Regions from separate parts of the Pseudoclavibacter sp. Z016 genome, predicted to be linked through region 1. Evidence: predicted binding sites of a transcription regulator. Region 1 holds the regulator's gene; the other holds the start of a gene.
The links. Region 1 encodes LexA, which represses DNA repair genes until DNA is damaged. Its sites were predicted from a motif close to TCGAACANNTGTTCGA; they were not measured.

Region 1 (15,571 bases):
CGGCAGCCGAGCTGGTCGTGAACTCGCAGTTCGGCTCGACCTCGATGCTGCAGCGCAAGCTGCGCGTCGGATTCGCGAAGGCCGGCAGGCTCATGGACCTCATGGAATCCCGAGAGATCGTCGGTCCCTCCGAGGGGTCCAAGGCGCGAGACGTCCTCGTCACCGCCGAGGAGCTCCCCGGCGTGCTCGCGCGCATCCGCGGCCAGGACCCGGCGGCAGGTGCTCCGGCATCCAATGCGGCGTCGATGGCCGAGCAGGATGGCATGGCCGCGTCGTTCGACGCCGTCGCGGCCCAATACGATGGGCTGGAAGAAGTCGAAGCCGAAAGCGGCGACGACGACGCCTGGAGTCTGACAGGGCGCGACTAGCGAGAGGCACAACGATGACCGGCCGAATACTCCGCGGGGGCGATGGACCGGTGAGCAACTGGTGCGTGCCGAACCTCATCACCATCGCGCGCATCCTGCTCGTGCCGGTCTTCGTCTGGTTCCTCCTCCTCGACGAATCGAGCGACGGCCCTTGGCGCTGGGCGGCCGCGGTGCTCTTCATCGTCGCGATCGCCACCGACAGCCTCGACGGGCACATCGCGCGCAGCAGGAACCTCATCACGGACCTCGGCAAGCTGCTCGACCCCATCGCAGACAAGGCGCTCACCGGCACGGCACTCGTCATGCTGTCGGTACTCGGAGAGCTGCCGTGGTGGGTGACGATCATCATCCTCGTCCGCGAGCTCGGCATCACCTTCTGGCGTCTCGCCGTCGCCAAGAAGCGCGTGCTCCCGGCCGGACGCGGCGGGAAGCTCAAGACCCTGGTCCAGGCCATCGCTATCTCGCTCGCCCTGCTCCCGCTCTGGGTCGTGTTCGGGGATTGGGTGCACTGGGTCAACGGGATCCTCATGTCCGCGGCGTTCATCCTCACGGTGTGGTCTGGTCTCGATTACCTGTGGGAGGCCTACCGGCCACAGAAGAAGAAGGCGCCCGAACTGCGGGCCGATGATGGGAGCACCCTGCGATGACCGGCGGAATCACACCAGCACTCCCACAGACGGTCGAGTTGGGGCGTGTCCTCCTCGAGGCCGGCCTCAGCATCGGCGTCGCGGAGTCCCTGACCGGCGGGGCGCTCGTCGCCGAACTCGTGAAGATCCCTGGGATCTCGGCGTCGCTGGCGGGCGGAATCGTCGCCTATCGCACAGAGCTCAAGCACTCGCTGCTCGGAGTCGACGAGGACCTGCTCGCGGAGCGGGGCCCGGTCGATCCTGACGTCGCTGCGGCGATGGCGCTCGGCGCTCGGACAGCGCTCGCAGCGGGTCGCGCCGATCGCCTCGACATCGGGCTGTCGACGACGGGGGTCGCCGGTCCGCAGGCGCAGGCCGGGCGAGCGCCCGGCATCGTCTTCGTGGGCATCTCCTCGCTCTTCGGCGATCGGGTGATCGACCTGGACTTCTCCTCGCTCGTTCGACTCGACGACCCCGAGGGCAGTCGGCAGCGCGTGCGTGGGGCGACGGTCGAGGCGGCTGTTCACAACGTGCTCGAAATGCTCGTGGAACACTGACGAGGTATCGTGGTCGGAGCCACACGAAGGTTGAGTCGGATCGCCTCAACATTCGGCTTTCTTTCAGGAATACCATCGGGGTTTGCTTGGTTGTTCTCAGCGTGACGAAGTCTCCACGAAGTCTCGTAAGTTACAGTTCTTGGCACACGGCAGTAAGGAGGACCCCGCTATGGTCCTAGCGCGTCAAGAGATCGGTGAAGTCCTGCGCGATGTGCGCCTGCGCAAGGGGCACACGCTCCGGCAGGTCGCGGGTCGCGCCTCGGTTGCACTCGGGTACCTGAGTGAGGTCGAGCGCGGGCAGAAGGAAGCCTCGAGCGAGATCCTCGCTTCGGTGGCCGAAGCCCTCGAGACCCCCCTCTCAACCATCTACCGCGAAGTGGGCGACCGTCTGGCCGTTCATGAGCGCTTTGAGACGAGCATCCCGGACACGGTTCCGGACGACCTCCTGCTCGGCATGCGCAAGCCGCTCGTCACTCGTTAGCGGGACGGCTTCGAAGGTACGTCCAACGGCGTCGCAGCATCTGCTGCGGCGCCGTCGGCGTACGCTTGAGGGATGCGCAAGAGCGAGTTCGACAGGGCCGTGGTCGATGAGTTCGGCGAGGCCTACGGGCGCTCGCTGATGAGAGACCTCGTGTTGGGGGCCCTTGGCGATCGCACCGCGAAGCAGGCCCTCGACGATGGCGTCGAGCCGCGTGCGATCTGGCTCGCGCTCTGCATCGACACCGGTGTTCCCGAGGGTAGGCGCCACGGAGTCGGCACGATAGATCCCGACCGTCGAGGCTGATCTCCGGCCCGCGCGACTCCGTGTCGGATCCGACACGCCTGCGGAATGTTCGAAGTCGTGTTCTAAGCGCGTAGGGTGTTCCTGTCGGACTCCTCGGAGACTTGTCCACAGTTGCAGGGTCTCGATCACCGAATGTCGGTGGTCGCCTCTACCGTGAAACTCGAGTAGCCAAGGAACCCGATCCGCCTTGTCGTCAGCGCTCTCCATCAGCGCGCGACAGCCGAGAGGCGACCGCCACATCCCGAGAGGATCACCACCATGCCAAACCCAGCAGACCGCGAAAAGGCGCTTGACGCCGCACTCGCTCAGATCGACCGCCAGTTCGGCAAGGGGTCGGTCATGCGCCTCGGAAGCGACGAGCGCGCACCCGTTGAGACCATCCCGACCGGCTCCGTCGCGCTCGACGTCGCCCTCGGCATCGGCGGACTCCCTCGCGGACGTATCGTCGAGATCTACGGTCCCGAGTCCTCGGGTAAGACGACCCTCACGCTGCACGCCATCGCGAACGCCCAGCGAGCGGGCGGTATCGCGGCGTTCATCGACGCCGAGCACGCCCTCGACCCCGAGTACGCGAAGAAGCTCGGTGTCGACATCGACGCCCTCCTCGTCGCTCAGCCAGACACCGGAGAGCAGGCGCTCGAGATCACCGACATGCTGATCCGCTCGGGCTCGGTCGACCTGGTCGTCATCGACTCCGTCGCAGCACTCGTGCCGAAGGCCGAGATCGAGGGCGAGATGGGCGACAGCCACGTCGGCCTGCAGGCACGCCTCATGTCCCAGGCGCTCCGCAAGCTGACGGGTGGTCTCAGCCAGACCAAGACCACAGCCATCTTCATCAACCAGCTGCGCGAGAAGATCGGTGTCTTCTTCGGCAGCCCCGAGACGACCGCCGGTGGCAAGGCGCTGAAGTTCTACGCCTCCGTCCGCCTCGATATCCGTCGTATCGAGACCCTCAAGGACGGCACGGAAGCCGTCGGAAACCGCACGCGAGTCAAGGTCGTCAAGAACAAGATGGCGCCGCCCTTCAAGCAGGCGGAGTTCGACATCCTCTACGGCGTCGGAATCTCTCGCGAGGGCTCGCTCATCGACTTCGGTGTCGAGCACGGCCTGGTGCGCAAGTCCGGCGCTTGGTACACCTACGAGGGTGACCAGCTCGGCCAGGGCAAGGAGAACGCCCGCAACTTCCTCATCCAGCACCCCGAGATCGCTGAGGAGATCGAACGCAAGATCCTGGCGAAGCTCGGCGTCGGGCAGTCTGCCGAGGCTCCTGCCGAGGCAGTCGAGGCACCACTGGCGCCCGTCGCCGACGCGAAGGTCGCTCAGCGGCGCGGCGCATGACCGACGACCTCGCTCCGGTGACGCCCCTCTTCGGGGCGTCACCGGAGGGGCGCAAACCCGCCCCCGCTGCCGCTGAAGCTCCGGCTGAAACACGCCCCTCGGCGCCTGAGGCCCCGGCGTCGGGCGTTCACACCGCAGCGGAGAGCGCTCCAAGACTCGTTTCCATCCCTGGCGGGCAAGGCGATACACAGGCTTTCACGGCCGTCGTGCCCGCTGGGATGGACTCGGAAGCTCGAGAGCGGCTCACCGCGGAGGCGCAGGAGACGCTCGTGCGGGCCCTTGCTCGCAGCGACCGGTCCACGGAGGAGGCGCGACGCCTCCTCCGGGCTTGGCGTGGTGAAGATCCCAAGGGTGCGCATGCTCCGGAGGACGGCACCGAGGAAGCCGCCGAGTTCGAAGAGTCCCTTCGCCTCGACGACGACGAGATCGAACAGGTCATCGAACGGTGCACGGAACTCGGCTACCTCGACGACCTGCGGCTCGCCGAGCTGCTTGTTCACAAGGCGCGAGACAAGAAGCACTCCGGCATCCAGGGAGTCGAGCGCGCGCTCCGAGAGCGCTTCATCTCGGCCGAGGCCATGACGGAGGCCCTCGCCGAAGTCGACCGTGACGACGAGCTCGAACGGGCTCGCGACCTCGCCGCCGACCGGCTTCGACGTGTCAAGGGCCTGGAGCCCGACGTCGCGATCCGGCGCATCGCCGGTTTCCTGTCACGACGCGGCTATTCCGCTGGTGTTGCCTTCAACGCGGCACGCGAAGTCGTGCAGGGCGGACCGAGGTCAGGCAGGTCTTCGAGCGGTTCAGCCGGCGTGTTCTTCGGCGCCACGCCCGTCGAGTAGCGCCAGCGCCACTCGCTGGCCCTCGGCGTCGCGCGTCACCTCGAGGCGGACAAGCGCCTCCTCGAGGGCTCGGCGAGCGGCAGCCGGGGCACCGGCACGGTCATGGGCCTCCGCGAGCACGAATCCGACTCGGCCAGCGGCGCGCAGATCACGTTCCGCTTCGAGCGCAGAGATCGCCGCCATAGCCTGAGCCGTCGCCCCTGCCGGGTCTCCGTCACGCAACGAGGCGCGCGCTCGCCGCACCAGAACGATCGCAGCCTCCTGCTCATGCTCGGCAACCGGCGCAAGATGCACTGCAGCGATCTGCAGGCCAGCATCGAACCCGGCGAAAACCGCGGCACCCGACGGGAACGAGACGGACGACAGGGCCAGGAGCACCTCACTTCGACCAGCGAACGCCACAGCAACCGCCGCTTCCGAGCTCGCGGCTGCGGCGGGGGCCACAACCTCGTCGACCCAGCGATCCCACGCGAAATCACTCTGCCGGTACTGGTCGCGCAGCCCCGCGTCGCACACGATCAGCAGACCGTGACGGGGCTCGACCACCGGTACCTCGCCCTGCAGCTCGCCAGGCAGCGAATGCCAGTACGCCTCCTCGCGGGGCGCATCGCGCCAGCGCTCGGGCTCGTCGTTCGTCGAGACCGTGAGTGCTTCCACTCGCGAGGCCCCAGACGCATCCGACACCACCGTCGTCGTCGCAGCCAGCGGGCCGCCGCTCGTCCGGAGGACCAGGCCATCGACACCGTTCTCACCGCCAGCGGGACCTACGTACAGAGCCCCGCTCGGGGCCGAGATCGCAGCGACCCGCGCACCATGAGCCTCCACTGGGCCGGCATCGGTCTGCAGCAGACCTCGCTGAAGAGCAAGAGAAGTCGCCGGCGTGACGCCGTCATCTGAGGTCATGGCTCGCATCCCGTCAGCGTAGCGGTGGGAATGGCCAGGCGTGAAGCGAACGTAGAATTGACGGATCATGAGCGAGACAGCCACACCCATCGCATCATCCCCGGCAGCACTCAAGCCGGACGGTACTCCGCGGAGCTACGAAGTGCGCACTCTGGGCTGCCAGATGAACGTGCACGACTCCGAGCGCATGTCCGGATCCCTTCGTGCGGCAGGCTACGTCGAAGCCGACGGAGCCGACCCGGACATCGTCGTCATCAACACCTGTGCGGTTCGAGAGAACGCCGACAACCGGCTCTACGGCAACCTCGGCCAGCTCGCCGCGATCAAGCGCGAGCACGAGGGCATGCAGATCGCCGTCGGCGGATGCCTCGCGCAGAAGGACCGCGGGACGATCCTCGAGAAGGCCCCATGGGTCGACGTCGTGTTCGGCACGCACAACATGGGTGCGCTCCCGAGTCTCCTCGAGCGAGCCCGGCACAACGAGGAAGCACAGCTCGAGATCCTCGAGTCCCTCGACGTGTTCCCCTCCACACTTCCGACGAAGCGTGACTCGACCTACTCGGGGTGGGTCTCGATCTCCGTCGGCTGCAACAACACCTGCACGTTCTGCATCGTCCCATCTCTGCGGGGCAAGGAGAAGGACCGCAGGCCAGGCGATGTCCTGAACGAGATCCAGGCGCTCGTCGACGATGGCGCCATCGAAGTCACCCTCCTCGGGCAGAACGTCAACTCGTACGGAGTCGAGTTCGGCGACCGGCAGGCGTTCAGCAAGCTCCTCCGTGCCGCTGGCAACATCGATGGGCTCGAGCGGGTGCGCTTCACCAGCCCGCACCCGGCGGCCTTCACGCAGGACGTCATCGATGCCATGGCCGAGACGCCCAACGTGATGCCCCAGCTGCACATGCCGCTGCAATCGGGCTCCGACCGCATCTTGAAGGCCATGAGGCGCTCCTATCGGAGCGCCAAGTTCCTCGGCATCCTCGACAGCGTCCGCGAGCAGATGCCTCACGCCGCGATAACGACGGACATCATCGTCGGCTTCCCCGGCGAGACCGAGGAAGACTTCGCAGAGACGATGCGTGTCGTCGAGGCGTCCAGATTCGCGAGCGCATTCACCTTCCAGTACTCCATCCGGCCAGGAACCCCGGCCGCGACGATGCCCGATCAGGTGCCGAAGGCAGTCGTGCAGGAGCGCTACGAGCGACTCATGAAGCTGCAGGATCGCATCAGCCGGGAAGAGAACGAGAAGCTGATCGGCAGCGTCCAGCGCATCCTGGTCAGCGCAGCAGAAGGCAAGAAGGACGACGAGACACACCGCATGTCGGGACGCTCGGAGGACAACCGGCTTGTGCACTTCTCGCTCCCAGACGGCGCAGAACGTCCACGACCCGGTGATGTCGTCACCGCTGAGATCACGGGAGCGGCATCGTTCCACCTCGTCGCAGATGCCACATCGAGCCGCCTCGACGTCCGTCGCACGAGAGCGGGGGACGCCTGGGACCGCTCGCTTGCCGAGAGCTGCGCAGTCCCCGCGCCGGCCGGGGCACCTGCTCGCGTCTCGCTCGGACTCCCGACGATCCGGCGCGGCTGAGCGTGTTCATCGCCATCGGGGGAGCAACCGGCACGGGGAAGTCGCAGCTGTCGCTGGACATCGCCGCCCGCCTGCGCGCCTCCGGGCGCGGAGCTCAGGTCATCAACGCCGACGCCATGCAGCTCTATCGGGGCATGGATGTCGGAACCGCCAAGCTCGCCCCCGAAGACCGTGAGGGGGTGCCGCATCACCTGCTCGACGTGCTCGATGTCACGGAAGACGCGAGTGTCGCCTGGTATCAAGAGCGGGCTCGAGGGCTGATCGAGGAGATCGAGGCCGAGGGAGATGTGCCCATCCTCGTCGGGGGCTCGGGGCTCTACATCGCGGCCGTCTGCTTCGATCTGCGCTTTCCAGGGACCGACCCCGCCGTGCGAGCCGAACTCGAGGCGGAGCTGCAGCTCGAGGGTCCCGGTCCGCTCTTCGCGCGGCTCCGTGCACTCGACCCCCAGGCCGCGGCCACCATCGACGCGCGCAACGGACGGCGCCTCGTACGGGCGCTCGAGGTGATCGAGGTCACGGGGGAGCCGTTCAGCGCTCAGCTGCCTGACCAGGAAGCCAGATGGCGGGACGTGACGTTCGCCGTCGTCGAAGAGCACCGGGAGGTGCTCACCCCCAGGCTCGACGCCCGCGTCGAGCGCATGTGGGAGTCGGGGCTGCTGGAGGAGACGCAGGCGCTTGCCGAGGCCGGGCTGGAGCAGGGCGGCACCGCCAAGCGCGCGATCGGGTACCAGCAGGCACTCGCGGAGCTTCGGGGCGAGATGAGCCGTGCCGAGGCGATCGCGGAGGCGCAGCTCTTGACCCGGAAGTACGCCAGGCGCCAGGTCTCCTGGTTCCGACGCTACGAGAGCGCGGTCCGCGCCCAGAGCGGGGAGGGGTTCGCGGCGCAGCGCATCCTCCAGGCCGCCGGACTCTGACCGGGAGACCACGCACGGCGCACACGGGGATCGAGAGTTCCGTAGCATTGGCCCCATGACACAACTCGCGTTCACCAAGGCGCAGGCCACCGGCAACGACTTCGTCCTCGTCTCCGACCCGGACGGGGAGCTGGACCTCGGGCCTCAGCGCGTGGCGCGGCTGTGCGATCGCAATTTCGGTGTCGGCGCGGACGGTCTCATCCGAGCGGTTCGCTCGCAGAACCTCGCTGAAGGGCGCGAGCTGCAGGCAGCCCACCCCCTGGCCGAATGGTTCATGGACTACCGCAACGGCGACGGATCGATCGCGGAGATGTGCGGCAACGGGGTGCGCGCGTTCGCGCGCTTCCTCACGGAAACAGGGCTGGTGACCCTTGAGGCGGGTGAGCGGCTGGAGATCGGCACGCGTGCCGGTCTGCGAGTCGTCGAGCGAGACGGCACGGGCTTCAAGGTCGACATGGGGCCGTGGCGCCTCGAAGGTGGCGAGCCGCTCGTCACCGTCCCGCACATCGGCGTCTCACGCCCGGGGCTCGGGATCGACGTCGGAAACCCTCACGTCGTCGTCGCGCTCTCGAGCGAGGAAGAGCTCGAGCGGCTCGAGCTCTTCCATGCACCGCTCATCGATCCAGCCCCTGAGCTGGGAGCCAACGTCGAGTTCGTCGTCCCGCACGACCAGCTCGTGCAGGACGGCGTCGGGCACATCCGGATGCGCGTGCACGAGCGGGGCGTCGGCGAGACCCTCTCCTGCGGCACCGGGGCCGTCGCGTCAGCACTGGCGGTTCGCTACTGGGCGGGCGCTGGCGCGCCGGATGCCTGGTCGGTCGGTGTGCCGGGTGGCGTGCTGCAGGTGACGGTCGGAGCTGTCGACGGCGTCGAGCATGTCTTCCTGGCGGGGCCGGCCGAGATCGCCTTCACTGGCAGTATCGAGGACGAGCTCGCTAGCGAACACGCCTCACCCGCAGCACTCTGAAGCCCGCGTCCGTCGAGTGCCGCTCGACGGACAGCTCTGGTCCGAACTGCGCCGCGATCCAGGACTGCAGTGAGTCGCCGCCGAGCTTCTTGGCGACGACGAGCCAGGCTTCTCCTTCGGCGCTGAGGCGCGGCAGCCACGCGGAGAGCAGCTCGTGCAGGGCCTCTTTGCCGATTCGGATGGGCGGGTTCGACCAGATGAGGTCGAAGGTCGTGTCCTCGGGGACATCCTCGGGGCGCGTCGGCGTGATGTTGTCGAGTCCGAGGGCCTGCGCGTTCTCACCGGTGAGCAGCAGCGCCCGTTCGTTGACGTCGACGGCCCGCACGTCCAGTTCGGGCGACTCGAGTGCGAGTGCGAGCGCGATCGGTCCCCAGCCGCACCCGAGGTCCAGCGCGGTTCCGGTCGAGGGCGGCGGGGGTGCTGCGTGCAGGAGCGCCTGGGTGCCGCGGTCCACGTGCTCAGGGCTGAAGGTACCGCCTGCCGTGATGACGGTCACCGTTCGGCCCCGGAGGTTGGCGACGACGCGTCGCCGCTCGAGAGGCCCGTCCGGGGTTGCTGAGAAGTAATGCTGAGCGGTCACCCCTAGACGCTAGCACCGGCGTAGAATAGTACGAATATGCGAGATTCTGAGACTCCTCCAGGCGAGAGCAACGACGCGATCGACCGAATCCTCCGAGCCGCGAAGGAACCGGGCGCCACGATGACCCTGTTCTCCTCCGGCAGAGCGCAGGCGCTGCAGGACGGCGCCAGCACGAGCTATGACGGCGAGGCCGACGGCGACCAGCTCGAACGAGAAGCCAGGCAGTCGCTGCGACGAGTCGAGAGCCTGCGAACGGAACTCGAGGACGTCACCGAGGTCGAGTACCGCAAGGTGCGCCTCGAGCGGGTCGTGCTCGTCGGCGTCTACCGCAGGAACTCCCTCGAGGAGGCCGAGAACTCGATGCAGGAGCTGGCCGCACTCGCCGAGACTGCGGGAGCCGTCGTCCTCGACGGCGTGCTGCAGCGTCGGCCGAACCCCGACCCCGCCACGTACCTCGGCCGAGGCAAGGTCGCTGAGCTCAAGGAGATCGTCGCGGCGCTCGAAGCCGACACGGTGGTCGCCGACACCGAGCTCGCGCCCAGCCAGCGTCGCGCGCTCGAAGACGAGATCAAGGTGAAGGTCATCGACCGCACCGCGGTGATCCTCGACATCTTCTCCCAGCACGCCAAGAGCCGCGAGGGCAAGGCGCAGGTCGAGCTGGCGCAGATGGAGTACATGCTCCCGCGCCTTCGCGGATGGGGCGAGTCGATGTCCCGGCAGGCCGGTGGCCAGGTCGGCTCCGGCGGTGCCGGCATGGGGTCACGAGGCCCTGGAGAGACCAAGATCGAGCTCGACCGTCGGCGCATCCGCACGAAGATGGCCAAGCTTCGCCACCAGATCGCCGACATGAAGGATTCGCGTGACGTGAAGCGCGCGACCCGACAGCGCAACCAGGTTCCGGCCGTCGCGATCGTGGGGTACACGAACGCCGGCAAGTCGAGCCTCCTCAACCGCATCACGCATGCGGGCGTCCTGGTCGAGAACGTTCTCTTCGCGACCCTCGACGCGACGGTGCGCAAGGCGGCGACGGAAGACGGCCGCCCCTACACGATTGCCGACACGGTCGGCTTCGTGCGTAACCTGCCCCACCAGCTGGTCGAAGCCTTCCGCTCGACGCTCGAGGAGCTGCAGGCTGCCGATGTCATCGTGCATGCCGTCGATGCCTCCCACCCGGATCCCGCCGCGCAGCTCGCCACGGTGCGAGACGTCATCGGAGAGGTCGAAGCCCACGATGTTCCCGAGATCGTGGTCTTCACGAAGGCCGACCTGGTCGATAGCGATCGACGCCTCGAGCTCCAGGGGCTCGCCCCCGACGGCCTCTTCGTCTCCGCGCACACGGGTGAGGGCATCGACCTGCTGCTCGGGCGCATCGCCGAGCTCCTGCCAACCCCCGAGGTGACCATCGAGGTCCTTGTGCCCTTCGAGCGCGGCGATCTCGTCTCCTACCTGCACGAGCGAGGTGCCGTGCTCGAGCTCGAGCACGTGGAGAGCGGCACGCGGCTCAAGGCCCGGGTCCACCCCGACCAGCTCGGACTGTTCGAGGCGTTCGCGGTCGCAGGCTGACGCATACGCCTCAGTCCTCCTGAGGGAGGCATGCAGAAGAGCGGCGAGCCCATCGGGCTCGCCGCTCTTCTGCATCTGCTGACGTGTGCAGGCGCCGGTGCTTCCGGCTGCTCTCAGATGGAGCGGAGGACAGCGACGACCTTGCCGAGGATCTCGGACTCATCGCCGAGGATGGGCTCGAAGTCGCTGTTGCGGGGGAGCAGCCAGATGTGGCCGTCACGCTTGCGGAAGGTCTTGACCGTGGCTTCTCCGTCGAGCATCGCGGCGACGATGTCGCCGTTCTCCGCGTTGCGCTGTGACCGCACGACGACCCAGTCGCCGTCGCAGATGGCAGCATCGATCATCGACTCGCCAACGACACGCAGCAGGAAGAGCTCTCCCTTGCCGACGATCTGACGGGGGAGCGCGAAGACGTCTTCGACCTGCTGCTCCGCCGTGATCGGGATGCCGGCTGCGATCCTGCCGACCACCGGGACGAACGCGGCCTCAGCCGTCTCGTTGGAATCGCCATCGTCGGTGTGGTCGAAGTGCACCAGCACCTCGAGGGCGCGGGGCATGCCCGGATTGCGCTTGATGTAGCCGAACTTCTCCAGCTGGCCGAGCTGGTGGGTGACGCTCGACAAGGAGACGAGGCCGACTTCGTCGCCGATCTCGCGCATGCTCGGCGGGTACCCGCGCGTGCGCACCGACTCCATGATGCAGGTCAGGATGCGCTCCTGCTTCTCGGTCAGTTTTCTGTAGATGTCGCTCGCTGGCTTCTTGGCCATGTCGTCTCCGTCCGCTCTCCGACACGGAATGTCGGTGGCAGGTGATGCACTGCCTGATAGCGCCAACCCTACCGAGGGTGCACGCAGGTACGAAACATTTCTTCGAGTGTTGTGGATGAAAGTTCGAGAGATTCGAACTGGAAGCCTTGACTTGGCACTTTGTTCGTAGCTATATTCAGTACATACATTCGACCACTCGAAGATGTGGACGAATCAGGAGGAATCATGAACACCACTGCCGTTGCACCACTCCGCCTCACCGTCCGAGGCCGTCGTGTCCTGCTCGCCATCGCTGCGCTGCCCGTCGCCGCAGCCATCGCCCTCGGGGCCACGCACATGAACTCCGCGGCGGCCTCGAGCGACGCCGCAGGCGTCGAGTTCGAGTACGTCACCGTCGGCGCTGGCGACACGCTCTGGGGCATCGCCGAGGAGGTCGCGGGCGATTCCGATATCCGCGACGTCATCGTCGAGATCTCCAAGCTCAACGCTCTTGAGAACGGCACGGTTCAGGCCGGGCAGCGCCTCGCCCTCCCACTCGACTGAGTCCACAGCCCATTCCAGGCGCAGACCGCGTCGTAGGCTTGTGCGGTGACCTCGTTCGAAGACCTGCCCATCCGTGACGACCTCCGCGGACTCACCCCCTACGGAGCGCCGCAGCAGCCGGTGCGCGTTGCCATCAACGTCAACGAGAATCCGCACCCCGTGCCGGAGGTCGTGGCCAGGCGAATCATCGAGGCGATCGCCCGCGAGCTCCCCGGACTCAATCGCTACCCGGACCGCGAGTTCACGAAGTTGCGCGAGCAGCTGAGCGTCTACCTGGGCCGGGGCATCGGTCCCGAACAGGTGTGGGCCGCCAACGGCTCGAACGAGATCATGCAGCAGCTGCTGCAGGTCTTCGGTGGCCCCGGGCGCAGCGTGCTCAGCTTCACACCCAGCTACTCGATGTACCCCCTTCTCGCCAGAGGGGTTGGGTCCGAATGGATTCCGGTGTCACGCGCTGACGGCTTCGCGCTGACCGCGGACCTCGTCACGGAGGCACTTCGTCGAGAGCGCCCCGACATCACCATCATCTGCACGCCGAACAACCCCACGGGCACCGTCACCGATCTCGACGTGATCGCGGCTGCGTACGACGCGACCGACGGCATCCTGATCGTCGATGAGGCCTACGCCGAGTTCCTCCCTGATGGTCGGGAGACCGCGCTCTCCCTTCTCCCGGGTCGCGAGCGGCTCGTGGTCTCGAGGACCATGAGCAAGGCGTTCGCCTTCGCTGGCGCCCGCGTCGGGTACTTCGCGGCTCACGAGGCCGTCGTCGACGCCGTCCGACTCGTTCGGCTGCCGTACCACCTCTCCGCGATCACCCAGGCCGCCGCGACCGCAGCGCTCGAGTGCTCGGAGATCATGCTCCAGCAGGTCGACGCCATCCGCGAGCAGCGCGACCGCCTGCTGGTGGAGCTGCCCCGTCTTGGCTACACGCCTTGGGAGTCTGGCGCGAACTTCGTGCTGTTCGGCGACGTCGCGGATCCCGCGGCTACGTTCCAGCAGCTCCTCGACCGCGACATCCTGGTGCGGGATGTCGGCATCCCGAACGCGCTTCGGGTGACCGCCGGGACGCGCGCGGAGACGAGCGCGTTCCTGGCCGCACTCGCCGAGATCACCGATGCAGGGAAGGCCTAGGCTGGAGCGATGACCACGACGCCACGCACCGCGACCGTCTCACGCGCGACGAGCGAGTCCTCGATCGAGCTGAGCCTGAACCTCGACGGGACCGGCATCGCCGACATCCAGACGTCGGTTCCGTTCTATGACCACATGCTGAATGCCTTCGCGAAGCACTCGCTGACCGATCTCACGGTCCGTGCGACGGGTGACACGGAGATCGACGTGCACCACACGGTCGAGGACACGGCGATCGTGCTCGGTCAGGCGATCCGCCAGGCCCTCGGCGACAAGTCGGGTATCGCTCGGTACGGCGATGCGAGGGTGCCGCTCGATGAGTCGCTCGCCGAAGCCGTCGTCGACATCTCGGGGCGTCCGTTCCTGGTGCACACCGGCGAACCGGAAGCCTTCGTCTACCACCTCATCGGCGGGCACTTCACGGGCGCGATGGTGCGTCACGTCTTCGAGGCGATCACGTTCCACGCAGGCCTGACGGTGCACGTCGAGGTCATCCGCGGGCGCGACCCGCACCACATCGCCGAAGCGGAGTTCAAGGCGTTCGCCCGTGCGTTCCGCGCGGCCAAGCGACTCGACCCGGAGGTCGTGGGCATTCCTTCGACCAAGGGCGCGCTGTGACTCCAGTCGCACGTCCGCGGGTGGTCGTCGCCGACTACGGCTCGGGCAACGTTCATTCGGCCGTGAAGGCGCTCGAAGCGGCTGGTGCTGAGGTCGAGCTGACGGCCGACCGCGCTGCCGCCTACGATGCCGACGGCTACGTCGTGCCAGGTGTCGGGAGCTTCGCTCACGTCATGGAGGCCATCAACCGTCAGCGCATCGGGGAGATCGTCGGCCGGCGCCTTGCAGGGGGACGCCCCGTGCTCGGTATCTGCGTCGGCATGCAGATCTTCTTCGACGGCGGCATCGAGGGTGGCAGGCGAGCCGAAGGCCTGGGCGAATGGCCGGGAGAGGTGACCGAGCTGCGGGCCGAGGTCCTTCCGCACATGGGATGGAACCTCGTCGACCCGCCGGCCGACTCGAAGCTCTTCGCTGGCATCTCTCGCGAGCGCTTCTACTTCGTGCACTCGTACGCGGCGCATGAGCTCCCGCTCGACCCGCATCCGAAGGCCCGCCCGGTGCTCGTGACCCATGCCGAGCACGGCGAGCGCTTCATCGCCGCAGTCGAGAACGGCCCGTTGTCGGCGACGCAGTTCCACCCGGAGAAATCCGGCGAAGCTGGCGTGCGCCTGCTTCGGAACTGGATCGAGACGCTGCCGAAGCGCGCCTAGTGCTGCTGCATCGGCGCGCTGCACCGCCGCCTGCCGATACGCTATTGCCCGGACTGCCAGGGCATCCCCTTTCGGCGTCGATGCCCCGGCGCCTCAGAACGAGAACAAGGAACCTACGCGCGTGAGCGAATTCAACACGTCACCGGAGCTCGTGCTCTTCCCCGCAATCGACCTCGCCGGCGGCAAGGCGGTTCGTCTGGTTCAGGGCGAGGCCGACTCCGCCACGAACTACGGCGATCCTGTGGATGCGGCGGAGGACTGGATCGAGCAGGGTGCGGAGTGGATCCACCTCGTGGACCTCGACGCGGCCTTCGGGCGCGGGGAGAACCGCAGTCTCATCAAGCGCGTCATCCGGGCGGCCAAGCACGTCAATGTGGAGCTGTCCGGCGGGATCCGTGACGACGAGTCCCTCGAGCGTGCGGTGGACGCCGGTGCGCGCCGCATCAACCTCGGCACCGCCGCGCTCGAGAATCCGGAGTGGGCGGCGAACGTCATCGCTCGCTACGGCGAGCTCATCGCCGTCGGCCTCGACGTGCGTGGCACCACGCTCGCGGCTCGCGGCTGGACGCGCGATGCTGGTGACCTCTGGTCGGTACTCGAACGGCTCGAGGAGGCCGGTTGCGCACGTTACGTCGTGACCGACGTGACGAAGGACGGCACCCTCCAGGGCCCGAACCTCCAGCTCCTCAGCGACATCCTCGACCGGACCGACCGTCCCGTCGTCGCCTCTGGCGGCGTTTCGAGTCTCGACGACATCGCGGCGCTGCGTGGCCTCGTGCCGCAGGGCCTCGAGGGCGCGATCATCGGCAAGGCGCTCTACTCGGGGGCC
Region 2 (15,571 bases), on a different contig from region 1:
TCGCCCACGCCCTCGGTGAAACTGTCACCAACGGCGACGAAACTCGTGAATCCCATGGGGAGAGTCCATCACACCGGAGCGCCCGCGCCGCTCAGGAGCGGAGACGCGCGCCGGAGCCAACTCGCGCTCTTCCTGCTGCCTCGGCGGCGGGGGGGGGAGTTCAGAGCCGAGCTGCTGTGCGGGACGCAGCCCTGCTCTGCTCTGCCCTGCTCTGCTCAGATCAGGCAGGCGTCGCCCTCGCAGGCGATGCCTGCGTCCCCCAGCATCGTGAAGCCGCCTGCCTGAACGGAGCCCGGAGCGGCGTCCGAGTTTGCGTCAAGGGCACCTGGGCTCACACCCGAAGTTTCCGTGTCTGCAGTCGCGGCCGCAGCAGTGGTGGGGGCGTCGGTCGTGGCGGTGGCGGACTCGTTCACGCCGTCGGTCAAGTGGTCGGTCACGCGGTCGTGTTGTCGCGGTCGGTGGTGACCTTGTTCAGGACATCCGCGAAGGTCGCCGCTTCCTGGGCCCCGGAGACGCCGTACTTGCCGTCGATGACGAAGAACGGGACGCCTTGGATGCCGTACGCCTGCGCCTGCTGCTGGTCGGCGAGGACATCGTCGTGGTGGACTCGCTCTTCGAGCGCGTGCACGGCAGCGGCGCGGTCGAGGCCAAGCTCTTCGGCGAGGTCGGCGAGCACTTCGATGTCGCTGAGGTCGCGTCCTTCGACGAAGTAGGCCTTGAGGAGGCGCTCCTTCGCGTCGAGCTGGCGGCCGTTGGCCTTCGCGAAGTGGATGAGCTCGTGCGCGCGCACGGTGTTGACGTGCTGGACGGAGTCGAAGTCGTAGTCGAGGCCGACGTCCTTCGCGATGCCGGTGACGCGGTCGAGCATCTGCTCGACCTGCACGACGGGGAGTCCCTTGCGCTCGGCGAGGTACTCGGTGGTCGAGCCGTGGAAGTCGATGGGCGTATCGGGGGACAGCTCGTAGCTGTGGTATTCGATCTCCACGGTCGGGGCGTCACCCGACGCGGAGAACTGCTCGATGCCGCTCTCCAGTTTCCGCTTGCCGATGTAGCACCAGGGGCAGGCGATGTCCGACCAGATGTCGATGCGGATCGGAGCCTGGGTTGATGCGGCCTGAGATGTGTTCTGCGCTGCTGTCGTCACACGCAATGCAACAGGGCCCCTTTCTCGCCTATTCCCAGGCGAAGCCGGCGGGCCGACGGCCCAGACGGCACGCCGCCGGACCCCTTCCTCAACCCTCGAGTGGAGTCGAGTCAGAACGGTGGCTCCGCAGGGGCACTGGGTGCCGCGGGCGGGGGATCCTCGTCTCGTTCGCGGGGCGGTTTGCTGCCTCGCCGCCAGGGCAGGTCGTCGGTGGGTGTGAAGGTGGGGCCGTGGGGTTCGGGGTGGTCTGTGTAGGTTTTTCCGCTTGGGGTGGTCCATTCGAGGGTGCCGCCGTCGTGTTGGGTGACGGTCCAGGCGGTGTGGTGCTTGATGATGTGGTGGTTTTTGCAGAAGTCGCTGAGGTTCCAGGTGGCGGTTGTGCCGCCGTATTGGTGGTCGATGGTGTGGTCGAGTTCGCAGTTGGTGGCGGGTTGGCGGCAGCCGATGAAGCGGCAGTGGATGTCGCGGGCTTTCAGGAAGGCGCGCATGGCCGCGGTGGGGGTGTAGGAGTCGACGGTTTGGAGTGCTCCGGTGATGGGGTGGGTGAGGAGGCGGATGAAGGCGGGTGCGGTCGCGGCGAGGTGTTTCGCGTCTTCGATGGGCATGGGGGACATGCCCTCGAGCAGCGCCGGGGCCCGACCCGGCCGGGTGGGGTCGGGGAAGAGTGTCGTGATGGGGATGCTGAGCTGAACGGTGGCTTGAATGCCTTTCGCGGCGCTCGAGACGGTGGGGTCGCTCGTGAGGAGCAGGTCGGCGATGACGTCGGACATGACCTGGTCGAGGGTGCGCTCGTCGAGCGCTGCCGCGTCTGCCAGCTCGCCCGTCTGGCCGGTCTCGCCGGCCGTGCTGCCCTTGGGGGTGTTGGTGGCTGGTTTGGGGCGGGCTTTGATGATGGCTTTGCTCTGCTTGCGCGCGCGGTCGCGGATGGCGTGCGCGAGGAAGGAGCTCGTGAGTACGCGCAGGATGCTCATGCCGTCGCCGAGGTCCTCGACGCTCACGCGGCGCCGTTGCTTCGCGCGTTCGTGGCGTTGATCGATGGACTCCCCGGTGAGCTCTTCCGCGACGCGCTCGGCCGCGTTCTGCAGCGCTGCCGGCGGGAGCGGCTCCCGGCGCACGCGCTCCAGCATGACCTGGACGAACTCGCCGCGCCGGTGGGTCTGCTCGGCCGGGTCGTCGTGGTTGATCTTCAGGCCGGTCTCGACGAGCTTGTGCACCTGCGCGGGGGTCGCAGCATTGCTCTCGAGCGCGAGGGCGAGGGCCGGGAACTCGCGCAGCGTCACCGATGCTGTCGCGAGGTGTCCCTGGGCGGTGCCGGCGGCGAGCTTCACGAGCAGGCCGACCTCGTTCGCGATCGATCGCACGTGCATGGCCGATTCCGCGCACCCCTCGGCGACATCGAGGGCGTGCCCGAAGTCGTACGCGGCGGCGTGGGCTCGCAGCTGCAGGGCGGCGCCGGCCGCGAGCATCGCCGCGGCTGCTTCCTCCATCGCGAGGATCTCCGAGCGGCGAGCCGCGACAGAAGCCGGGTCCGAAGGGTCAAACCCCGGATCCGGAACCGGGGTCGGCCCTGAGCCCAACCCCTCGTGTCTGTCGCGCTGCTGCATGCCCAAAGTCTACGAACAACCACCGACATTCGAGAGGGTGGTGGATAACTTTCTTGGAGCACTTGGGGTACGGCTTGCGGTTCAGTGAGTCTGTCCACAGACATGACGTGCACTTCATTCGGCAGTTATTGGTACGTGTGTTCTATCCGATGCGGATGAAAACCAGAATTCACGTTAACCGAGAACTGCGACACTCACTCCGCCTTGACGACCGCCAGCTCGTCCCAGTGGGTGGTTGCGCGGGGTGAGACCATGTCGCGGCGCATGGTCCAGCTCCGCCCGCTACGGAGGCCGGCGATGCCGAGCCCAAGCGAGTCCTGGCCGAACTTCGCGGCGACGGCGTCGAGGGCCTCGCCCACGCGCCTGTCTTCGCCGCGCTCGTCGAAGATGTCGAGCGCCGCGTACGAGTCTCGCGCGACGAACTCGAAGAGCGAGACGCCGACGCGCACGTACTTCAGCTCGGCTCGCAGCTGCGGGCCGAGGGCGGTGGCGGCTGCGCGGAAGAGCACGACCGGGTCGTCGGTGGGTTCCGGGAAGGCGACGGACACGGCGTGCGACTCGTGCCCTTCGCGGAAGGGGGAGGTCGCCGCGTAGCAGCTCATGGCCCGCGTGAGCGAGCCTTGCGCGCGGAGCCGGGCGGAGGCGCGCTGCGTGTACACGGAGAGCACCTCCTCGAGCTCCTGCACCGTCGAGATGGGCACTGCGAAGGAGCGGGAGAACTGGATCTGCTCGCGCTCCGACGGGACCTCGTCGATGGGGAGGCAGTCGATGCCGCGCAGCTCCTGGACGACGCGCTCCTGGACGACGCCGTAGCGGCGGCGGATGGCGGTGGGCGAGGACTCGCGGAGGTCGAGGGCGGTGCGGATGCCGAGGCCCACGTATTTCGCGGCCATCTTGCGCCCGACGCCCCAGACGTCGCCGATGTCGATGGTGCTGAGGATCCCGCTGAGCTGCTCGCGCCCGTAGGCGCCGAGATGGCAGACGCCGCCGAGCGATGGTTCGGATTTGGAGCCGCGGTTGGCGAGCTTGGCGAGCGTCTTGCTCGGGGCGATCCCGATGCTGACGGGGATGCCGATGAGCTTCCGCATCGCCACCCTGATCTCGCGGGCGACGGCGAGGGCCTCCCGGCGGTCGCCTGGCAGCCGGATGAAGCTCTCGTCGATCGAGTACACCTCCTGCGATGGCGTGTAGCGGCCGAGGAGCTCGATGGTACGGGCGTTGATGTCGCCGTAGAGCTCGTAGTTGCTGGAGCGGGCGACGACGCCCTTCATCGCGGCTTCCGGGGCGATGGCCTGCCAGGGGGCGCCCATCGGGATGCCGACGGCTTTCGCCTCCTCGGAGCGCGCGATGACGCATCCGTCGTTGTTGGAGAGCACGACGATGGGCTTGCCTTCGAGGCTGGGGTCGAAGATGCGCTCGCAGGATGCGTAGAAGTTGTTGGCGTCGACGATGGCGATCGCGGGCTGCCGGAGCGGCAGCGGCGAGGCCTGGGTCGAGTCGCGCGTCGTGTCCGTCATCTCAGACACGGTGGAGGCATCTCGTGACGACGCCCCACACGGTGAGCTCGCTGAGCTCTTCGAGCACGATGTCGGCGTACGCGGGGTTCTCGGGCGCGAGGCGCACGCGGCCGTGCTCGAAGCGCAGGCGCTTGACGGTGAGCTCGCCGTCGACGACGGCGATGACGACGTTGCCGTCGTGCGGTTCGAGGGAGCGGTCGACGATGATCTCGTCGCCGTCGAAGATGCCGGCCCCGATCATGCTGTCGCCGCTGACGCGGACGATGAAGGTCGCGGCGGGGTCGTTGATGAGGTGCCGGTTGAGGTCGACGGGGCCGGAGTAGTAGCCCTGGGCGGGTGAGGGGAAGCCGGCTGGGACTGCTTCGTCCGCGCGTTCCGGGAGCTGCGCATTGGGCGTACTGCCGGATTCGACCTCTTCCGGGTGCCCGAGGGGAGCGAGGATCTCGACGCCTGCATCGCTCACGGTCGGCACCCTGTCCTTCGTCTCGGCGGAGAGAGCGGGGTGTGGTCCCGCTCGATCACGCGTGTGTTCGAGCCCCAATTGTCGCGGATGAACCTTCGGGATGCGTGACGGGTGCATCCGCCGAGTGGTGGCGACCGATGGGCACCATGAGCGGCCGGCCGGAGACGGGGTCCTGCACCACAAGGCTCTCGAGTCCGAAGACGGCGCGCACCGTGTCGACCGTGAGGACGTCGCCGGGCTCGCCCGCTGCGTGCAGTCCGCCGTCGGCGAGCGCGATGAGGTGGTCGGCGTAGCGCGCTGCGAGGTTGAGGTCGTGGAGCACCATGACGATGGTCGTGCCGCGGGACTGGTTGAGGTCGGTGAGGAGGTCGAGCACCTCGATCTGGTGGCTGACGTCGAGGAAGGTCGTCGGCTCGTCGAGCAGCAGCAGGTCGGTCTGCTGGGCGAGGGCCATCGCGATCCACACTCGCTGCCGCTGCCCGCCGGAGAGTTCGTCGACGTGGCGGTCGGCGAGAGCCGTCGTCTCGGTCGCTTCGAGGGCGGCGGCGACGGCGAGGTCGTCGTCGTGGCTCCACCTGGAGAGGATGCTCTGGTGCGGGTGGCGACCGCGGCCGACGAGGTCGGCGACCGTGATGCCCTCGGGGGCGATGGGGGACTGGGGGAGGAGCCCGAGGATGCGCGCGAGCTGCTTCGCGGGTGTCCTGTGCACTTCCTTGCCGTCGAGGAGGACGTGCCCGTCGCGAGGCGTGAGGAGCCGCGACATGGAGCGCAGCAGCGTGGACTTGCCGCACGCGTTCGCACCGACGATCGCCGTGACCTTGCCTGGCGGCACGAGGAGGTCAAGCTCGTCGATGACGACTCGGTCGCCGTAGCCCAGGCTGAGCTGCTCGACGATGAGGGTGTGGTCTGCGGTCATAGCGAGCCTCCCGCGCGGTTCGTGCGGATGATCAGGTAGATGAGGAACGGCGCACCGAGCACGCCGGTCACGACGCCGACGGGGTAGCGGGTGCCGAGGAGGAACTGGCCGACGAGGTCGGCGACGAGCACGAGGAGGGCTCCGACGAGGCCGGCGGGGATGAGGAGTGATCCGCCTCCGCCGAAGAGCCGGGCGGCGATGGGTCCGGCGAGGAACGCGACGAAGGCGATGGGGCCTGCGGCGGCTGTCGCGAAGGAGAGCACGCCGACGGCGGTGACGATGACGATGAGCCTCGTGCGGTTGACGCGCACCCCGAGGGCCGCTGCGGTGTCGTCGCCGAGCTGCGTTGCCGAGAGGCTGCGGCTCTGGGCGAGGAGGATCGGGACGAGCGCGACGATCGAGATCGCGACCGGGAGGATGGCGTTCCAGGATGCGCCGTTGAGGCTGCCATTGAGCCAGCGCAGCGCTTCCTGGAGGTCCCACTGGGCGGCCTGCGAGAGCACGTAGTTGGTGATGCTGTCGAGCATGGCGGCGATGCCGATGCCGATCAGGATGAGGCGCGTTCCCGTGACGCCGCCCTTGAACGACAGGACGTAGATGAGGATGGCGACGCCGAGGCCGACGAAGATCGCGAAGAAGGACACCTCGCTCGCGCCAAGCGAGAGCGTGACGATGCCGAAGGCCGCGGCCGCGCTGGCGCCGGAGGAGATGCCGATGATGTCGGGGCTCGCGAGCGGGTTGCGCAGCATCGTCTGGAAGGTGACGCCGGCGAGGCCGAACGCGAGGCCGGCGAGGATCGCGAGTACGGCACGCGGGAGCCGGAGCCGCCCGACCGTGAAGGTCGCGCCCTGCACGTCCTGGCCGAGGACGACGGCGATGACCTGGTCGAGGCCGTAGAAGGTCTGTCCGACCATGAGCGAGACGACGAAGACGACGAGGATGAGGGCGACGAGTACCAGCATCAGCAGTCGGCGTCGCGCGTTGCGTCGGCCGCGGCTGCGCGCGACGGCGCGGGCTGTCGCCTCGATGACGGAGTTCGGGGAGGCCGGGGCGAGCGAGGTCGGCGAGGAGGCTGGCGCGGCAGAGCCCCTAGGGCGGGTCGCGGTCATAGGGCGCGCACTTTCGAGCGGCGGACGATCCAGATGAAGATGGGGGCTCCGATGATGGCCGTGATGATGCCCACGTCGATCTCGGACGGGCGGGTGAGGATGCGGCCGAGCACATCCGCCCCCGTCAGCAGGGAGGCGCCGACGACGGCGGAGAAGGGCAGCACCCAGCGGTGGTCGACGCCGAACATGAGGCGGCAGGCGTGAGGCACGACGAGGCCGACGAACGCGATGGGGCCCGTGACGGCGGTGGCGGCGCCGCAGAGCACGACGGCGCCGAGGGCCGCCGCGCCGCGCGTCAGCGCGACGCGTTCGCCGAGCCCAGCGGCGAGATCGTCGCCGAGGGCAAGCGAGTTGAGGCCCTTCGCGGAGGCGAGGCTGACGAGGAAGCCGACGATGAGGAACGGCAGGACCTGCGAGATGCTGTCCCAGGTGCCTCCGCCGACGCCGCCGATCTGCCACGACCTGGCGCTCTGGCTGATGTCGCCCCGGGGCAGGATGATGGCGGTCACGAACGATGCGAGCGCGGCCGACGTCGCCGCACCGGCGAGGGCGAGCTTGAGGGGCGTCGCGCCGCCCCGCCCGAGCGAGCCGACGACGTACACGAAGACGGCCGCGAGGGCCGCGCCGGAGATGGCGACCCAGATGAAGCTCGACGCGGAAGCCAGGCCGAAGTAGGCGATTCCCGTCACGACGGCGAGGGATGCGCCCATGTTGACGCCGAGGATGCCCGGGTCTGCGAGCGGGTTCCTGGTGACGCCCTGCATGACGGCGCCCGAGACGCCGAGGGCGGCCCCGACGGCGACGGCGAGGAAGGTGCGGGGGATGCGCTTCGCGACGGCCGCCTCGTCGAAGCCGTTCGTCGATCCGCCGAGGGCTGCCACCGCATCCGCCCAGCTCACGTCGCGCGATCCGATCATGACGGACACGACGATGAGCGCGCCGAGCGAGGAGATCGCGAGGAGGAACCACAACGCCCGCAGCCGCCGGGGGCGTCGCACGATGGCGACACCCCCGGCGGCTACGGGAGGAGCGGTCTGGGTCACTTGACCTGTTCTGCTGCCTGCGAGAGGAGCGCGACGTAGTCGTCGAGGATCCACGAGATGGACAGCGGCGTGGGGTTCGCGGCCGTGCCGAGTGGCTCCGTGCCTGGCAGGTTGACGATCGAGCCGTTGGCGACGGCGGGGATCTGCGAGAGCACGGGGTCGCCCTGGAGGGTCTGGACGAGCTCCTCGCCACCGTAGGTGACGATGATCTCGACGTCGGCGAGCGTGTCGCTCTGCTCGGCGCTGATGGTCTGCGAGAACTGGTCGGTCGATGCCGACGCGTCGACGAGGCTCTGCGGGAACGTCATGCCGAGGTCCTCGAAGAAGGCACTGCGGGTGTCGTGCGTCGTGTAAAAGCTGACCTGGCTGAGGTCGGTCTCGTCGACGTGGGTGAGGAACATGGTCTTCTTGCCCTGAATGGCCGGGTACTTGGCCGCCGTCGCCTCGATCTCACCCTCGAGCTCGGTGATGAGTGCGTCGCCTTCGGCCTCGAGGCCCATGCCCTGGCTGTTGAGGCGGATCATGTCGCGCCACGAGGTCGCCCAGGCCGTCTCCGGGTAGGCGACGACCGGTGCGATCTCGGAGAGGGTGTCGTAGTCCTCCTGCGTCAGGCCCGAGTAGGCGGCGAGGATGACGTCGGGGTTCGTGTCCGCGACGGCCTCGAAGTCGACGCCGTCGGTCTCGTCGAAGAGCACCGGGGTCTCGCCACCGAGCTCTTCGAGCTTCTCGCTCACCCAGGGGAGGATGCCGTCGCCGTTGTCGTCGCCGAAGTCGGCCCTGGCCATGCCGACGGGCACGACACCGAGGGCGAGGGGCACTTCCTGGTTGGCCCAGTTGACCGTGGCGATGCGCTCGGGCTTCTCGGTGATCTCCGTCGTGCCGAGGGCGTGCTCGATGGTGATCGGCGTGAAGTCGCCGTTCGCTGCGCCCGGCTCCGCGTTCGTGCCGGCGGAGGGGGTGGTCGAGCAGGCGGCGAGGCCTGCCGTGAGCAGCGCTGTCGCGGCGAGGGCGACGAGCTTGGAAGCGCGGGGCATGGTGTCCTTTCGAGGGGGGAGCTGAGCCTTTTGCGCACGCCGATGAACGCCGTCTGGCGGCGGAGAGGCGGGGTGCGGTGTCGAAGTCAGCGGCAGCCGTGCAGGGCCGAGAGCTTGCCCTGTTAGGAGTGCCTTACCAAAGCTAAGCGACGCGCGTCGCGTTTGCAATCGAGGCGAACCGACACATTTCTTTGCGAAACGGACACCGTGTGGTGCGTGTGGTCGCGATCGGCGGCTGCTTCAGCCCGCCAGGGCTACTGAGCCCGGAACCGCCCCGGACTCATCCCCGTGACCCGCCGGAACGCGGTGCCGAAGGCGCTCGCCGACCGGAACCCCGTGGCGACCGCAACGTCGTCGATGCTCTCTCCGTCAGTGAGGAGCACGATGGCGCGCTGGATGCGAGCCGTTGCGACCCAGCGGCTGAAGCCCAGGCCGGTCTCCGACTGGAACTGCCGTGTGATCGTGCGGGCGCTCACACCCAGCTCGACCGACCACTCCTCGAGTGTGCCAGCGTCGCGGACATCCGCCCTGACCGCGTCGACGATGGGAGCGAGCAGGGGCGAGTCGGGGATGCGCAGCAGCAGTTCATGCGGGGAGGGGGCGAGCACGTCGAGCACCATCGCCTCGGTCGTCGCCCGGGACGCGTCGTCGAGTCCGGGCTCCGCGAGACGGTCGAGCAGCAGGCGCAGCAGGTCGGTGACGTCGACAGCGACGGGTTCGTCGGCGATGGGGGCCGTCGTCTGCACGCTGAACATCGCCGTCCGGTACCAGGTGCCGGCCGGCGTCCACGCCGTGTGCCTGACCCCGGCGGGGATCCAGAGGCCGACGGCCGGCGTGATCGTCCACGTGCGTGGGCCGACGGTCAGCGAGGACGCGCCGCGCGTGTTCCAGATGAGCTCGTGCGTGGGGTGGGAGTGCTCCTCCCAGAACGTGTTCCGCTCGATCGCCTCGTTCATGCCGTCGATGACATACGGCACGTCGATGGAGCCTGCCTCGTAGAGGGGCAGGCTCCTCCGGTCGACCTCCGGAGCGCCGAACGTGCTCATGGCACCAGCCTACGGAGCCGAGCGGATGCCGCCCGCACGGCGGTCGTCGTTCAGCTGTGCTCGGCCTTCAGCCAGTCACCGGACGTCGGCGTCCACCCGTAGGCGTCCCGCGCGTACTGCCCGGTCGCGGCCTGGTCCTGCAGGAGCGCGTCGGCGAAGGGGGCGCCGAGCCGCTCGCGGCTCGCATCCGGTGTCTCCTCGACGAGCTCGACCGTGCCGTGCCCCGACGAGGCGATCTCGCGAACCGTGGGGTTCTCTCCGCTGGCCGCGATCACGTAGCCGACGGCGGCACCCTTCTCGAGGACCCGGACGTACAGCTCGGCGAGGTCGTCGACGTGGACGAGTGTCCACCGCTGCCTGCCGTCGCCGACGAGGGACACGGGGGCGGACCCGTCACCAGCGAGGAGCTGGGTGACGCCGCCCTGCCCGCCGTAGACCACCGCGGGTGCGATGATCGCGGTGTTGACGTTGCTGTTGATGACCTGGCGGTCGATGGGGACGCGCCACGACACGATCTCGGGTGCGTCGGCTTCGGACTCCTCCGTGATGGACGAGTTGTCGCCGAACAGCCAGATGCCGCTCGTGTGCACGAACTGCGTCGGGGAGTGCACCAGCTCGTTGAGCACGTTGGGCACGAAGCTGGGGTCGACGTCTTGCGCCGATGCGGTGTGGATGACGCCCTCCGCCTGGCGGAGCAGCGGGGCGAGCGCCGCCCGGTCGGTGAGGTCGACGACAACCGCCTTTGCGCCGGTCTCTCGAACGCGCGCCGCCTTCTCCTCGCTGCGCACCGCGGCGGTCACGGCGTGGCCGTTCGCGAGGAGCGCGCGCAGGACTGCCGAGCCGATGTAGCCGGTCGCTCCGGTCAGGAACACCTTCATGTTGTCGCCTTCCGCTGTGTCGAACTGGACACTGGGGTGCAACCGAGGCGGGGTCGGAGTCATTCCGGGCGGTCGCACCCGCCGACCGGATCCTCAGCTTTCGTCCGGCCCCGACGGACGGGCGCGGGTGCCCTGCTCGACGGGCGTCGGGTTGTGCTCGTAGGAGTGCTCGTGGAGTGAGCCACCGGACTTCAGCACCCGCAGCTCCTCGGTCTGCACCCGGAGTGCGGGCGCGGCCGCCAGGTTCGACGGCTGCTCCGGGGTGCCGGGGAGCCACACGTTGAAGAAGAGGTTCAGGGCCACCGAGACGATCGCCGCCGCGCTGATGCCCGAGTCGAAGATCGTCACGAACCAGTCGGGGAACGCGTGCCAGAACTGCGTCGAGACGACCGGGATGAGCCCGAAGGCCAGCGACGAGGCAACGATGATCATGTTGTTGTTGCCGGTGTAGTCGACCTTCGAGAGGGTGCGCACGCCGCTGGCCGCGACGCTGCCGAAGAGCACGATGCCCGCGCCGCCCAGCACGGGGCTCGGGATGACACTGAAGACGGCGGCGGCCATGGGGGAGAGGCCGAGGAGGACCAACAGCCCGCCTCCGGCCGCGACGGCGAAGCGGCTCTTGATGCCGGTCAGGGCGACGAGCCCGACGTTCTGCGCGAAGGCGGTCGCGGGGAACGAGTTGAACACGGGGGCGATGAGCGAGGACAGCATGTCGGCGCGCAGCCCGTCGCCGACGCGGCGCGAGTCGACCTTCGTTCCGACGACCTCTCCGACGGCCAGCACATCTGCCGTCGTCTCGACCATGATGACGAGGATCACGATCGTCATGGAGACGATGGCGCCGGTCTCGAAGATCGGCATGCCGAAGGCGAAGGGCTGCGGGAACGCGAAGATCGACGCGGACCCGACGGCGTCGAAGTCGGCCTGGCCGAGGATGAGCGCGAAGACCGTGCCGATGGCGAGGCCCAGCAGCACGGCGAGCCGGGAGAGGGCGCGGATCTTGCTCAGGATGAGCACCACCGCGAACGTGAGCAGGGCGAGGCCGATCTTGTCGGCGGATGCGAATCCCTCGGCGGTCGGGTCGGAGCCCGTCACCCAGCGTCCCGCGACCGGCATCAGGGAGAGGCCGATGACGGTGATGATCGATCCGGTCACGACGGGAGGGAAGAACCGCACGATCCTGGCGAAGAACGGGGCCACGATGAGGCCGATGGCGCTCGCGACGATGACGGCGCCGAACACGGTCTGGAGTCCGGTCTCCCCGTTGCTGCCGATGATGGCGAGCATGGTCGAGACGGCCGCGAACGAGATCCCCTGCACGAGGGGGAGCCTCGAGCCGAAGTAGGGCACCCCGATGGTCTGCAGCACGGTCGCCGCGCCGCTGACGAAGAGCGCGCAGGCGACGAGCAGCGCCTTCTGGCCGACGTCGAGGCCGGCGGCGCCACCCACGATGAGGGGAACGGCGATGACGCCGCCGAACATCGCGAGGATGTGCTGGACGCCGTAGCCGACGGTCTTGCCCGGGCTGAGCCGTTCGTCCTCCGGGCGAGCATCCGGTGACGGTGATGCGGATGCTGCCGGAGGAGTCGAGGGCGCTTGGCTTCTGCGGGAATCGGGAGACATGAGCTGACCTCTCTTGGGGTCGTCAAGCAGCGCTGCCACGCGGGAGCTGGGCGGAGCGCTGAGCTGAGGGTGTGCGGAGAACGCCGGCTCGCTGGCCGGCAGGACCCTAGATGAACCCGGGCGTGTCTGCCCAGGCCTCGGGCGCCGGTGCGACGCCGTCTCGGATGACGGTTCCCTCGATGAGGCCGTAGGGGCGGTCGGCGGCGAAGAACACCTCGCCGGGGTTGTCGAGGTCGAACGGGGAGAGATCGACGAGGAAATGGTGCTTGTTCGGCATCGCGAAGCGCACCTCCGCGATCTCGGGGAACTGCTCGATCGCGGCCTTGCCCATCTGCCACAGGGTCTGCTGCAGGGCGAGGGAGTGGACGGTCGCGAAGGTCGAGATGAGGACCGCGGAGATCGCCTCGTAGAGGGCGTTGTAGTCGGGCTCCGCATCCACGGCCTCTGGCATGTAGCGCCAGCGCGCCGTGACGGAGGTCGCGAGGATGCGGTCGGTCGCCTCCGCGAGGGTCGTGTACTTGTCTCGCGGGAAGCCGTGGAACTCGCTGCCCGTCGATTTGAGCACCGTCAGGTCCTTGAGCCCGGCCGTGACGTGGGTCCCTCCGTCGATCTTCTGCACGGTCGCGAGCCGGGTCGCCTGGCCTTTGCGCACGAAGGCATGGTCGTGCTCGGCGCCGTCCACGCGGATGCGCTCCCACTCGAACTGCTCGGCCTGCCACAGGCCGCCCTCGATCCACTCGAACGCGTCGACGAAGTGCGAGCCGAGCTTGAGGAGGAAGCTCTCGGGGGAGCCGACGCCGTGTTCGCGGGCGAACGCGAAGATGGTGTTCTTCTGCGTGTCGGTGGCGACGACGAGCGAGTTGTCGCCGTCCAGGTAGGACCCGGCGAGGGCCGCTCCGCGCAGCTGGCTGGTGATGTTGAGGTCTTCGATCTCGTGGCGATCGGTGTCGCGGGTGATCCTGACGAGGCGGTTCTCCGCCTTGCCGTACTTGTTCGCGCCGAGACTCACGGTGACGTCGGTCATGGTCAGGTCCCCCTGTAGGTCGAGTAGGCGAATGGGCTCAGCAGCAGTGGCACGTGGCAGTGCGGCGGGTCGCCGTCGCCGGCCGTGCTTGGTGCGCTCGCGACGGTGAACGCCACCGTGATGTGCGGGTAGAAGGTCGCGACGCCGCGCTCGGCGAAGTACGCGCCCGTCTCGAAGACGAGCTCGTAGGAGCCGGCGGGGAGGGCCTCCGGGCCGAGGTCGGTGACGCGGCCGTCCGCATCCGTCACCGCCTGCGCCAGCTCCCGGCCGTCGAGTGTCCGGAGGCGGATGCGCACACCCGGGGCGGCCAGTCCGACAGAGCTGTCGAGCACGTGGCTCGTGATGTGGCTGGTCATTCGGTCACCGATTCCTCGAGGCGGAGGAGGGTGATGTCGCGGAGTTCCGAGGCGACGACGGCGAGCTCCGCGTCGTCTTCGTTTTCGAGGCGCGCCTCGAGCTGCTCCAGGATCTCTGCGGGGGAGCGGCCCGCCGCCCTGACGAGGAAGATGCGGTCGAAGCGCGCCTCGTAACGGCGGTTGCCTTCGGCGATGCGCTCGCGGAGCTCATCGCCCGCGGTGGCGACTGCCCCCTGCTCCCTGGCGGAGTGCCCGGCGCCCGGTTCGGCGGCGCTGGCCCGCTCGCCGATGCGCGGGTGGCCGGACAGCGCGAGCTGCACCTCAGCCTGGCTCCAGGCGGACGCCGCCTCGGCGGCGCGCTCTCGCATGGCGGCCTTCGAGGCGAACGGTCGCGATCGAACCATCGTGGTCGTGAAGGTGGGTATTGCGACGAGCGTCGCGGCGAAGTCGGCTGCATCGGCTTCGCTGAGCCGATTGAAGTCGCTGATGAGCACAGGCAGATCCCTCCGTGGCGGATAACCGTAAAGCTATCCCTTCACGCCCCGTGGGAGATTTCAGCGAGGTAAAAGAGAGGTTTCGATGCGTTTCGAGAACACCGCCGACGAGCTCACCTCAGCGCCGACGAGCCCGCCTCAGCGGAGGGGTGAGCTGCCGTCAGCTGCGCGCGGTGTGCGACTCGGAGAACAGCGGATCGCTCGGGTCGGAGTGCGGGGCCCTTGCGATGACCCAGTTCGCGACGCACGGCTCCGGCGAGCGGTTGCTCACACGGTGCGGTGTCTCCGAGGAGTACGTGATGGAATCGCCGGCACGCAGGGTCACGGTGTCGCCATGCACCTCGACGGTGAGCTCGCCGGAGATGACGACCCCTGACTCGACGCCCGTGTGGGTCGCGAACGAGCTCGCGTCGCCCGCAGAGGCGGAGGTCATGGGCGGGAAGGTCGACTCGAAATGGTCGATGCCGGAGGTGCGCGAACCGGAGAGGCGGCGGTAGATCACGCCGTTCTCGAGCACCACAGGGGCGACCTCGCCCTGCCGGAGCAGGCTGTAGCTGCCGAAGCTCGAACGCTCGGCATGAGCGCCAGTGCCGCCCGCGAAGACATCCGTGATGGAGGCACCCAGCTCGCCGACGATCGCGATCAGCCGATTCACGCTCGGCCGCATGACGCCACGCTCGATCTGGGAGACGGCGCTGGCGGAGATGTCGAGGCGCCTCGCCAGCTCCCTGAGGGAGAGGCCGGCCTCCTCACGGAGCACCCGGAGTCGGGCACCCAGCTCGGCGGCGTCGCCCGCCTGATCGGCGAACGTCGAAGCAGCGGCGATCTCCGCGTCGGACCTGGGGGTGACGGTCTCTGGTTCTGGCACTGGTCACGCGCCTCTCGGCTCTGGGAACCCACAGAGTAGCAAGCGCGAGCTTCACACCGCCGGTAGCCGAAGCTCCGGCGGTGTGAAGGACAAGCTACGCCGTCGTCGGTCCCAGGTCCGGGTCGGTGGCCTCCGCGGCGGGCGCAGGCGCGACGACGTCGCTCTTCGGCACGCCGTCGGTGTCAGCCGAGCTGCCCGCACGGTCGGTGGAGTCCGGGCCGCGGCGCTCGACGCCGACCGTCACCTGCGTCACGAGCGCTGCGATCGCACCCACCGCGACGAGCACCGGGGCGAGTGCCGCGGCGACGACGGTGACGGCGAGGCCAGCGGTCAGGGGGATCTCGAGGAGCGTCGTGCCGTCGTCGTTCTTGATGAACACGCGACGCACGTTGCCCTCGTGGATGAGCTCCTTGACCTTGCCGAGGAGGTTCTCCCCGGAGACCTTGAACTCT

Region 2: C5B99_RS19615 (HNH endonuclease signature motif containing protein) is a predicted target of LexA. The motif match lies at 2,878-2,893, and genes of this name have one in related genera.

What each region holds. Positions count from the first base shown of each region.
Region 1 is NZ_PSTU01000010.1:104,358-119,928, forward strand. It holds gene C5B99_RS05940 (DNA translocase FtsK) at 1-368, shown strand, start outside; gene pgsA (CDP-diacylglycerol--glycerol-3-phosphate 3-phosphatidyltransferase) at 383-1,015, shown strand; gene C5B99_RS05950 (CinA family protein) at 1,012-1,551, shown strand; gene C5B99_RS05955 (helix-turn-helix domain-containing protein) at 1,721-2,032, shown strand; gene C5B99_RS05960 (DUF3046 domain-containing protein) at 2,105-2,335, shown strand; gene recA (recombinase RecA) at 2,594-3,673, shown strand; gene C5B99_RS05970 (regulatory protein RecX) at 3,892-4,512, shown strand; gene C5B99_RS05975 (hypothetical protein) at 4,474-5,415, opposite strand; gene miaB (tRNA (N6-isopentenyl adenosine(37)-C2)-methylthiotransferase MiaB) at 5,483-7,006, shown strand; gene miaA (tRNA (adenosine(37)-N6)-dimethylallyltransferase MiaA) at 7,003-7,920, shown strand; gene dapF (diaminopimelate epimerase) at 7,976-8,887, shown strand; gene C5B99_RS05995 (class I SAM-dependent methyltransferase) at 8,856-9,467, opposite strand; gene hflX (GTPase HflX) at 9,504-11,030, shown strand; gene lexA (transcriptional repressor LexA) at 11,144-11,797, opposite strand; gene C5B99_RS06010 (LysM peptidoglycan-binding domain-containing protein) at 12,023-12,340, shown strand; gene C5B99_RS06015 (histidinol-phosphate transaminase) at 12,386-13,474, shown strand; gene hisB (imidazoleglycerol-phosphate dehydratase HisB) at 13,484-14,092, shown strand; gene hisH (imidazole glycerol phosphate synthase subunit HisH) at 14,089-14,742, shown strand; gene priA (bifunctional 1-(5-phosphoribosyl)-5-((5-phosphoribosylamino)methylideneamino)imidazole-4-carboxamide isomerase/phosphoribosylanthranilate isomerase PriA) at 14,864-15,571, shown strand, end outside.
Region 2 is NZ_PSTU01000011.1:99,568-115,138, forward strand. It holds gene C5B99_RS06650 (SGNH/GDSL hydrolase family protein) at 1-56, opposite strand, end outside; gene C5B99_RS06655 (hypothetical protein) at 216-437, opposite strand; gene C5B99_RS06660 (DsbA family oxidoreductase) at 434-1,144, opposite strand; gene C5B99_RS19615 (HNH endonuclease signature motif containing protein) at 1,255-2,748, opposite strand; gene C5B99_RS06670 (Y-family DNA polymerase) at 2,943-4,265, opposite strand; gene C5B99_RS06675 (LexA family transcriptional regulator) at 4,267-4,728, opposite strand; gene C5B99_RS06680 (ABC transporter ATP-binding protein) at 4,784-5,644, opposite strand; gene C5B99_RS06685 (iron chelate uptake ABC transporter family permease subunit) at 5,641-6,753, opposite strand; gene C5B99_RS06690 (iron ABC transporter permease) at 6,750-7,796, opposite strand; gene C5B99_RS06695 (iron-siderophore ABC transporter substrate-binding protein) at 7,793-8,830, opposite strand; gene C5B99_RS06700 (AraC family transcriptional regulator) at 9,085-9,876, opposite strand; gene C5B99_RS06705 (NAD-dependent epimerase/dehydratase family protein) at 9,927-10,754, opposite strand; gene C5B99_RS06710 (nucleobase:cation symporter-2 family protein) at 10,848-12,377, opposite strand; gene pucL (factor-independent urate hydroxylase) at 12,484-13,401, opposite strand; gene uraH (hydroxyisourate hydrolase) at 13,404-13,757, opposite strand; gene uraD (2-oxo-4-hydroxy-4-carboxy-5-ureidoimidazoline decarboxylase) at 13,754-14,251, opposite strand; gene C5B99_RS06730 (helix-turn-helix domain-containing protein) at 14,412-15,119, opposite strand; gene C5B99_RS06735 (DUF4342 domain-containing protein) at 15,214-15,571, opposite strand, start outside.